Regions from separate parts of the Streptomyces sp. NPDC002125 genome, predicted to be linked through region 2. Evidence: riboswitches for the same ligand, from Rfam matches in the RefSeq annotation. Region 2 holds a riboswitch; the other holds the start of a gene.
The links. Region 2 has a riboswitch for S-adenosylmethionine ahead of ACWCQM_RS18790 (aminotransferase class V-fold PLP-dependent enzyme). Riboswitches for the same ligand answer to the same signal wherever they lie in the genome.
Positions count from the first base shown of each region.

Region 1: linked by a shared signal. The riboswitch ahead of thrC (threonine synthase) and the one ahead of ACWCQM_RS18790 (aminotransferase class V-fold PLP-dependent enzyme) in region 2 are both predicted to bind S-adenosylmethionine.

Region 1 covers NZ_JBSFDD010000011.1:169,078-173,453, reverse strand. Annotated here, with positions in the region: gene ACWCQM_RS20710 (alpha,alpha-trehalose-phosphate synthase (UDP-forming)) at 1-427, opposite strand, end outside; gene ACWCQM_RS20705 (glucosyl-3-phosphoglycerate synthase) at 498-1,448, opposite strand; SAM riboswitch class I at 1,602-1,729, shown strand; gene thrC (threonine synthase) at 1,748-3,046, shown strand; gene ACWCQM_RS20695 (MoaD/ThiS family protein) at 3,075-3,350, shown strand; gene ACWCQM_RS20690 (cold-shock protein) at 3,794-4,000, shown strand; gene groL (chaperonin GroEL) at 4,346-4,376, shown strand, end outside.
Region 2 covers NZ_JBSFDD010000010.1:6,561-10,936, reverse strand. Annotated here, with positions in the region: gene ACWCQM_RS18795 (Lrp/AsnC family transcriptional regulator) at 1-175, shown strand, start outside; gene ACWCQM_RS18790 (aminotransferase class V-fold PLP-dependent enzyme) at 258-1,634, opposite strand; SAM riboswitch class IV at 1,815-1,932, opposite strand; gene trpD (anthranilate phosphoribosyltransferase) at 2,020-3,084, opposite strand; gene qcrB (cytochrome bc1 complex cytochrome b subunit) at 3,209-4,376, opposite strand, start outside.

The DNA.
Region 1 (4,376 bases), on a different contig from region 2:
CCAGGACGGCGGCGCCCTCGCCCGCCTCCTCGGCGAGCGCCTCGGCGAAGGCACGGTTGTACGCCTCGTAGGAGGCCCACTGCCCGCGGAACTCCGCGTCGAAGACCGGCTCCACCGGCGTCTCGTAGATCATGTGGTGGACGAACCAGAGCACGGAGTTCGCGATGCCGTTGTACGCGTCGGCGTGGACCCCGGCGTCGATGTCGAGCATCCGGACGCCCGGCTCGGACACCCCGCGCCGGACCGCCTCGCGGTCGCCGTCGCCGAGGGCGGCGCAGACCCACAGCTTGTCGTCGACGGCGCTGAGGCCGGAGACGAGCCCGCCCCCGCCGCGTTTCGAGTCGAGCGTGCCGTCCTCCCGCAGGGCGTACGACACAGGGCCGCGGTTGGACGCGACGAGGACCTGGGCGGCTTGCTCGGAGACCATGTACCCGAACCTAGCCCGTTCGGGAAGCCGCCAAACGTGAAGTCTGCGTGCGGCTGAGCGAGAAGAACCGTTACGCCGCGTTGCGCGAGGCGTACTCGGCGATCTCCCGCATCGGCGGCCTCTCCTCCGTGTCCACCGCATGGGTGTGCGGGACGAACCCGTCGGGCCCCCGCTCGAACTGGGTGATCTCGGGGCGTACGAGCGAGCCCCGGGAGAGCCGCAGCTGCGCCGTGCGGTAGATCGTGGCGGCCATCCTGCCGAGGGCCTGGCCGTCCTGGTGGCGGTGTTTGCGAACGCCGACGTCGACCTGGGCCAGCGCGTCCAGACCGACCGTGTGCAGGGCGTCGACGAGCAGGCCCAGTTCCACTCCGTAGCCGACGGGGAAGGGCAGCCGTTCGAGCAGGGAGCGCCGTACGGCGTACTCGCCGCCGAGGGGCTGGACGAAGCCGGCGAGGCTCGGCCAGTGCAGGTTGAGCAGGGGGCGTGCCACGAGCTCGGTGACGCGACCGCCCTGGCCTGCGGCTTCGCCGAGCGGGCGGTCGTACATCGCCTTGACGAACTGCACCGTGGGGTCGGTCAGCAGCGGGCCGACGATGCCGGAGACGAAGTCCGCCGAGAAGTCCTTGAGGTCGGCGTCGACGAAGCAGACGATGTCCCCGCTGGTCACCAGCAGCGACCGCCACAGCACCTCGCCCTTGCCGGGGACCGCGGGTACCCGGGGCAGGATCGCGTCCCGGTGCACGACCCGGGCTCCGGCCCGGCGCGCGGCGCGGGCGGTGCCGTCGGTGGAACCGGAGTCGATCACCACCAGTTCGTCCACGAGCTGGACCTTCTCCATCAGCTCGCGCCGGATCTCCGCGACGATCGCGCCGACGGTCGCCTCCTCGTTCAGCGCGGGCAGGACGACGCTGACGCGGGAGCGGTGCGGACCGCTCTCCCGGGCGGCCGTGAGACGGTCGAGCGGGCGGTCTGCGGCCGACCAGGAACGCCTGGTCAGCCAGCGTTCCACCTCTTCCAGCACGGTCGATACTCCCTGTATGTGATCCATCTCGCGGTACGGACGACTATCTCAATCGTCCGGTGCTTCGGTTACAGTCTTGAACAACGCGGATGACCCTCGCATGTCGGGGTCGGTCCGCGAAAAAACGCCCGGATCCATGGTCCGGTGCCATAGCGCTCATCCAGAGGGACTGAGGGAACGGCCCGTTGAAGTCCCGGCAACCCTCCTGCCGACCGCGAGGTCACGGTGGGGAAGGTGCCAATTCCGTCTTGTGGCGAAATACGTCGCAAGGAAGATGAGGAGAAAGGGCCTCCGCCATCATGGCCGTGCAGACAGTTGCCGCCGACACCAGTACTTCCGCCGTGGATCTCGGTCCCGCCGTCGCGCTTTCCTGCCGCGAATGCGGTGAGCGTTTCGAGCTCGGCCCCATTTTCGCCTGCGTGTCCTGTTTCGGGCCGCTCGAAGTGGCGTACGACCTGCCGAGCGGCTCCCCCGAAGAGCTGAAGAAGCGCATCGCCGAAGGCCCGGACAACATCTGGCGCTACGCGCCGCTGCTGCCCGTCCCCTCCGATGTCGCGGACAAGCCCAACATCAACCCCGGCTTCACCAAGCTGGTCAAGGCCGACAACCTCGCCCGCGAGCTGGGCGTGACCGGCGGTCTGTACGTCAAGGACGACTCCGGCAACCCGACGCACTCCTTCAAGGACCGTGTCGTCGCCATCGCCGTCGAGGCCGCCCGCGCCTTCGGTTTCACCACGCTCTCCTGCTCCTCCACCGGCAACCTCGCCGGTGCGGTGGGTGCCGCCGCGGCCCGCGCCGGCTTCCGCTCCTGCGTGTTCATCCCGCACGACCTGGAGCAGGGCAAGGTCGTCATGGCCGCGGTGTACGGCGGCGAGCTGGTCGGCATCGAGGGCAATTACGACGACGTCAACCGCTTCTGCTCGGAGCTCATCGGTGACCCGCTCGGCGAGGGCTGGGGCTTCGTCAACGTCAACCTCCGGCCGTACTACGGCGAGGGCTCCAAGACCCTGGCGTACGAGATCTGCGAGCAGCTCGGCTGGCAGCTGCCCGACCAGATCGTCATCCCGATCGCGTCCGGCTCGCAGCTCACGAAGATCGACAAGGGTCTCCAGGAGCTGATCAAGCTCGGCCTCGTCGAGGACAAGCCGTACAAGATCTTCGGCGCCCAGGCCGAGGGCTGCTCCCCGGTCTCCACCGCCTTCAAGGCCGGTCACGACGTGGTGCGGCCCCAGAAGCCGAACACCATCGCCAAGTCCCTGGCGATCGGCAACCCGGCCGACGGCCCGTACGTCCTGGACATCGCCCGGCGCACCGGTGGTGCCGTGGAGGATGTCAACGACGAGCAGGTCGTCGACGCGATCAAGCTGCTGGCCCGGACCGAGGGCATCTTCGCCGAGACCGCGGGCGGGGTGACGGTCGGTGTGACGAAGAAGCTGATCGACGCCGGTGTGCTCGACCCGGCGCTGACCACCGTCGTCCTGAACACCGGTGACGGCCTGAAGACGCTCGACGCGGTCGCCCCGACGACCGGCCTGTCGGCGACGATCCGGCCCAGCCTGGACGCGTTCCGCGACGCGGGCCTCGCCGCCGCCAGCTGACCACCCGAGACCCAAGGAAGGCACCCACATGAGCGTCAAGGTCCGTATCCCCACCATCCTCCGCACCTACACGGGCGGTCAGGCCGAGGTCGCGGCCGAGGGTGCGACCCTCTCCGAGGTCATCGCGTCCCTGGAGCAGAACCACCCGGGCATCGGCGCCCGCGTCTTGGACGACCAGGGCAAGCTGCGCCGCTTCGTCAACGTGTACGTCAACGACGACGACGTGCGCTTCGAGGGCGGCCTGGACGCGGTCACCCCGGACGGCGCCGGCGTCTCGATCATCCCGGCCGTCGCCGGAGGCTGATCGCCCCTCACGGGCCGGCCCGGCCGCCCGACTGCGCAGCGTGAGCACGATGGCCCCCTCCGCGAGAGAAACGGAGGGGGCCATTCTGCATGGTTGAGCGCGGTACAGTTGGGGAAGTCCCCGCCGCTGCCCGTGCCGCCCGCATATGAGAATGCGCCCGGCCACGACAAGAAGCAGCCAAAGTACGTGAACTCCTTGCGCCATAAGTGGCCTTTGTCAGGCCCGACTTGCCCAGGATGTTCACGAATTCATCCCTTCCGGGCGTTCATGTGTGCCCAGAATTCTCGTCCGATTGACCTGTTGCAGAGGGCAGTTGGGCAGATACATTCGGCCGCGGTCGACGCGTTCCGGCGCACGCCACCCTCTCCTGTCGGAGGGTGAGTTCTGACCCGGGCCCGCGAAGTGCGGTGCTCGTGCAAGGGCCAGTAATAGGGGAGTTAGGCATGGCTCAGGGCACCGTCAAGTGGTTCAACGCGGAGAAGGGGTACGGCTTCATCGCGGTCGACGGTGGTGCGGATGTTTTCGTCCACTACAGCGCGATCCAGATGGACGGGTACCGCACCCTCGAAGAGGGTCAGCGAGTTGAATTCGAGATCTCGCAGGGCCAGAAGGGGCCGCAGGCGGACATGGTCAAGCTCGCCGTCGGCTGAGCTCGGCGCGGTCGTCCGACGACACCACTCACACACGCGGGGCCCGTACCTCCCACCGGGGGACGGGCCCCTCGTGCGTCCCCGGCCGGGCCCGTGGTTGTCCCATCCGGAGGGGGACGCTCGGGCCCGTGGTTGTCCACATCCCGAGGGGGACGCTTGCACTCGCAGGGGTCGAGTGCTAATCATTGGCGTTAGCACTCTCCAGGTGAGAGTGACAGAACTTAGGACCGGGCCGGTGAGGCCCGCACGCTTGCCGGGGCAAGGAACCGGTGAGCACGCTGGCCGTCCGTCGCGGGCGCCTCTCGGTCCGGAGAAATCCACCCCTGTCCGGGAGGACCACTTCACATGGCCAAGATCATCGCGTTCGACGAGGAGG
Region 2 (4,376 bases):
TACGTACGACCTGATCGCCATGGTCCGGGTGGCCAGGCACGACGACCTGGCCGATGTCATCCCCGGCCGGATCAGCAAGATCCCGGGCGTCGAGGCCACCGACACCCATGTCGCGTTCCGCACGTACTCGCAGCACGACCTCGAGGCGGCCTTCGCCATCGGTCTCGACGCGTAGTACACCCCACCTCGTACGGCATACGGCTCCGGCCGGGTGCGGGAGCCGTCTCCCGCGCCCGGCCGGAGCCGTATCGCTGTCGTCAGACCTGGGCCGCGCCCCGGTCGGGGACGCAGCGGCCGTCCTCCGTGCGGTAGGTCCAGCGGGCGCCCGTGGCCACCAGCTCGCGGACCGCGCCGAGGAAGCGGTCGATGTGCTCGTCCGGCGTACCGGCGCCGAAACTCACCCGGATGGCGTTGAGGGACCTCTCCCCCGGCGCGGCCTCGGGCGCGCCGCACTCGCCCGGGTCCTGCGGCTCGCTGCCGAGCAGGGTCCGCACCAGCGGGTGGGCGCAGAAGAGGCCGTCGCGCACCCCGATGCCGTACTCGGCGGAGAGGGCCGCCGCGAAGTGCGAGCTGTTCCAGCCCTCGACCACGAAGGAGATGACACCCACCCGGGGGGCGTCGTCGCCGAACAGCGAGAGCACCTTGACCTCGGGGACGTCCGCGAGGCCCTCACGGACCCGGGTGACCAGCTGCTGCTCCCGCGCGACCAGGCGGTCGAAGCCGGCCTCGGTCAGGGCCTTGCAGGCGGCGGCGATGGAGTAGACGCCGATGACGTTGGGCGAGCCGGCCTCGTGCCGGGCCGCGTTGGTGTGCCACTCGACGTCCACGCCGCCGTCGGCGCGCCGGGCGACCTTGCGGGAGGCGCCGCCGCCCGCGAGGTAGGGCTCGGCGTCCCGCAGCCAGTCCGTACGGCCCGCGAGGACACCCGAGCCGAAGGGCGCGTACAGCTTGTGCCCGGAGAAGGCGACCCAGTCGACGTCCAGCTCCGCGATGTCCACCGGGTGGTGGGGCGCCAGCTGCGCGGCGTCGAGCACGATCCGCGCCCCGTGGGCGTGCGCGGCGGCGGCGAGCTCCTTCACCGGCCACAGCTCGCCGGTGACGTTGGACGCGCCGGTGACGCAGACCAGCGCGGGGCCGTGGGGCTCGCGGTCGGCCAGCGCGCGTTCCAGGGTCGCGACGGCCTGCTCGGGGGTCCGAGGAGCGTCCAGGTAGCTCACCCGGGCGTCCCGCCAGGGGAGCAGCGAGGCGTGGTGCTCCGTCTCGAACACGAACACCTGGCAGTCCGCGGGCAGCGCGGCGGCCAGCAGGTTGAGGGAGTCGGTCGTCGAACGGGTGAAGACCACCTGGTCGTCGGCACGGCAGCCGAGGAACTCCGCCACGGTCACGCGGCTGGCCTCGAAGAGGTCGGTGGAGAGCTGCGAGAGGTAGCCGGCGCCGCGGTGGACACTGCCGTAGTACGGGGCGTAGGCAGCCACGTCGTCCCACACCCGCTGGAGGGCCGGGGCGCTGGCCGCGTAGTCGAGTGCCGCGTAGGTGACATCTCCGCCGGTAACCAGCGGAACGGTGACATCCGCACCGAGAACCGGCAGAGGCGCACAAATGGACTGGTCGACGGCAGCGGTGGAGACAGACATGGCGAACTCCCGTAAGAGGCAGGCGAAATCCACGCACCGGCGTCGGACAGGACGCTGCGGCACGGGAAGGAAAGGAAAAAGGGTGCGCGGAGAAGGGCGTTGAGCCCTATCGCATTCGCTTGCTCACAAGAGGCTCCCTGGGACCAGGACCCCAAGGGGTGGCATCCAACGATGCCGAGGGGCCCGCGCTTGCCGCAGACCTCGCTGCCTGCGGCCTGGTCTTCACCCGGGGCACCCCGCCACGGACGGAGGGTTGCCGGACAGCGGGCCGGGGCCGTAGTCGCTGTCACTCATGACCTGCGCAGCATCTTGCCACAACGCCGCGCACACGCAAAGGGCGCAGTCCGTATCGCGGACTGCGCCCTCGCTCACACCCGGTGCGCCGTCAGGCGTTGCTGGCCGCCACCCAGCGCTCCAGCGCCTTCTTGGCGGCGCCCGAGTCGATCGACCCGGCGGCCAGGGCCATCTTGGCGGCGATCTGCTCGTTCAGCGTGGACTCGGCGGGGTCCAGCGCGACCAGCGCAGCTGCGGAGTTGAGCAGCACCGCGTCGCGCACGGGGCCGGTCTCCCCGTCGAGCAGCCGGCGGGCGACATCCGCGTTGTACGAGGCGTCGGCCCCGCGCAGCGCCTCTACGGGCACCAGGTCGAGGCCGACGTCGCGCGGGTCGAACGCCTGCTCGCGCACGGTCCCGTCCCGCACGATCCAGACCCGGGAGGTCGCGGTGGTGGTCAGCTCGTCCAGGCCGTCGTCGCCCCGGAAGACGAGCGCGGAGTTGCCCCGGCCGGCCAGGACGCCCGCGACGATGGGCGCCATCTTCACGTCGGCGACCCCGATCGCCTGGGAGCGCACCTTGGCCGGGTTGGTGAGCGGGCCGAGGATGTTGAAGGTGGTCTGCGTGCCGAGCTCCTTGCGGGCCCGCGCGGCATAGCGCAGGGCCGGGTGGAACTTCACGGCGAAGCAGAAGGTGATGCCCGCCTCCTCGGCGACGGCCACGACTCGCTGCGGGGTCAGCTCCAGATTGACGCCCAGCTTCTCCAGCACGTCCGAGGCCCCGCTCGCCGACGAGGAGGCGCGGTTGCCGTGTTTGACGACCTTCGCGCCCGTCCCCGCGACGACGATCGCCGACATGGTGGAGATGTTGACCGTCTTGGCCATGTCCCCGCCGGTCCCCACGATGTCGACCGTGTGGCCGGGCACGTCGATGGTGTGGGCGTGCTCGTACATGGCGCGGACGAGTCCCGCGACCTCGTCCACGGTCTCGCCCTTGGCCCGCAGCGCGACTGCGAAGCCCGCGATCTGGACGTCCGTGGCATCGCCGCTCATGATCCGGTCCATGGCCCACGCGGTGTCGTCCGCGCCCAGGTGCTCACCGCGCAGCAGGGGGGTCAGCACACCGGGCCAGGTACGGTCCGCCACGCTGTCGCCGCCGTCCGGGGTCACAACGTTCATGGTCCGCTCCTGGGGGTCCACAGCCGATAGAAGGATGTCTCCCACCTTATCGAGGCTCCGGGACAGCGAAGAGCCCCGTCCATCGGATGGACGGGGCTCCCGCTGTGGCGTTCAGCTCAGGTGATCAGTGGTGGCCGTGGCCGCTGGTGATCTCCTTGTACTCCTCGACAGTGGGCTTGGCGATCTGGTTGTCCTCGCCGTAGTAGCTCTGGCTGAGCCGTGCCCGCACCTTCTGGAGCGTGGAGGGCTTGCGCTCGACACCGTTCTCGTCGACCGTCGGGCCGATCTCGAGCGGCTTGTACTGCTCGTGCGCGGTGAGCGTGTGCAGCTGCTCCGGACCGAGCGGCTCGTGGATCTCCACGAACTCACCGTGCGGCAGGCGCTTGATGGTGCCGGACTCGCGCCCGTGCAGCACCTTCTCCTTGTCGCGGCGCTGGAGGCCGAGGCAGATGCGCCGGGTGGCGACGAACGCCAGGACCGGGCCGACGAAGAAGGCGATACGCACGAACCAGCTGATCGCGTTGAGCGACAGGTGGAAGTGGGTCGCCCAGATGTCGTTGCCGCCGCCGATGAGCATGACGAAGTAGATCGTCACCCAGGCGACACCGAGACCCGTACGGGTCGGGGCGTTGCGCGGGCGGTCCAGGATGTGGTGCTCGCGCTTGTCCCCGGTGATCCAGGACTCGATGAACGGGTACAGCGCCAGTGCCGCGAGGACGACGCCGAACAGGACCAGCGGGATGAGCACGCCCAGGACCAGCGTGTGGCCCCAGAGGTTGATCTCCCAGCCCGGCATCACACGGACGAAGCCTTCCGCGAAGCCCATGTACCAGTCCGGCTGGGCGCCCGTGGACACCTGGTCGGGCCGGTACGGGCCGAGCGCCCAGATCGGGTTGATCGTGGCGATCGCGGAGAGGATCGCGATGAAGCCGAAGACCAGGAAGAAGAAGCCTCCGGCCTTGGCCATGTAGACCGGCAGCAGCGGCATGCCGACGACGTTCTTGTTCGTACGCCCCGGACCCGCGAACTGCGTGTGCTTGTGGAAGAACACCAGGATGAGGTGGGCGACCACGAGCCCGAGCATGATGCCCGGCAGCAGCAGGATGTGGATCGAGTAGAACCTCGAGATGATCTCCGTCCCGGGGAACTCCCCGCCGAACAGGAACATCGAGATGTACGTACCGACGATCGGCATCGACAGGATCGCGCCCTGTGTGAACCGCACACCCGTACCGGAGAGCAGGTCGTCCGGGAGCGAGTAGCCGGTGAACCCGGTGAACATGCCGAGCACG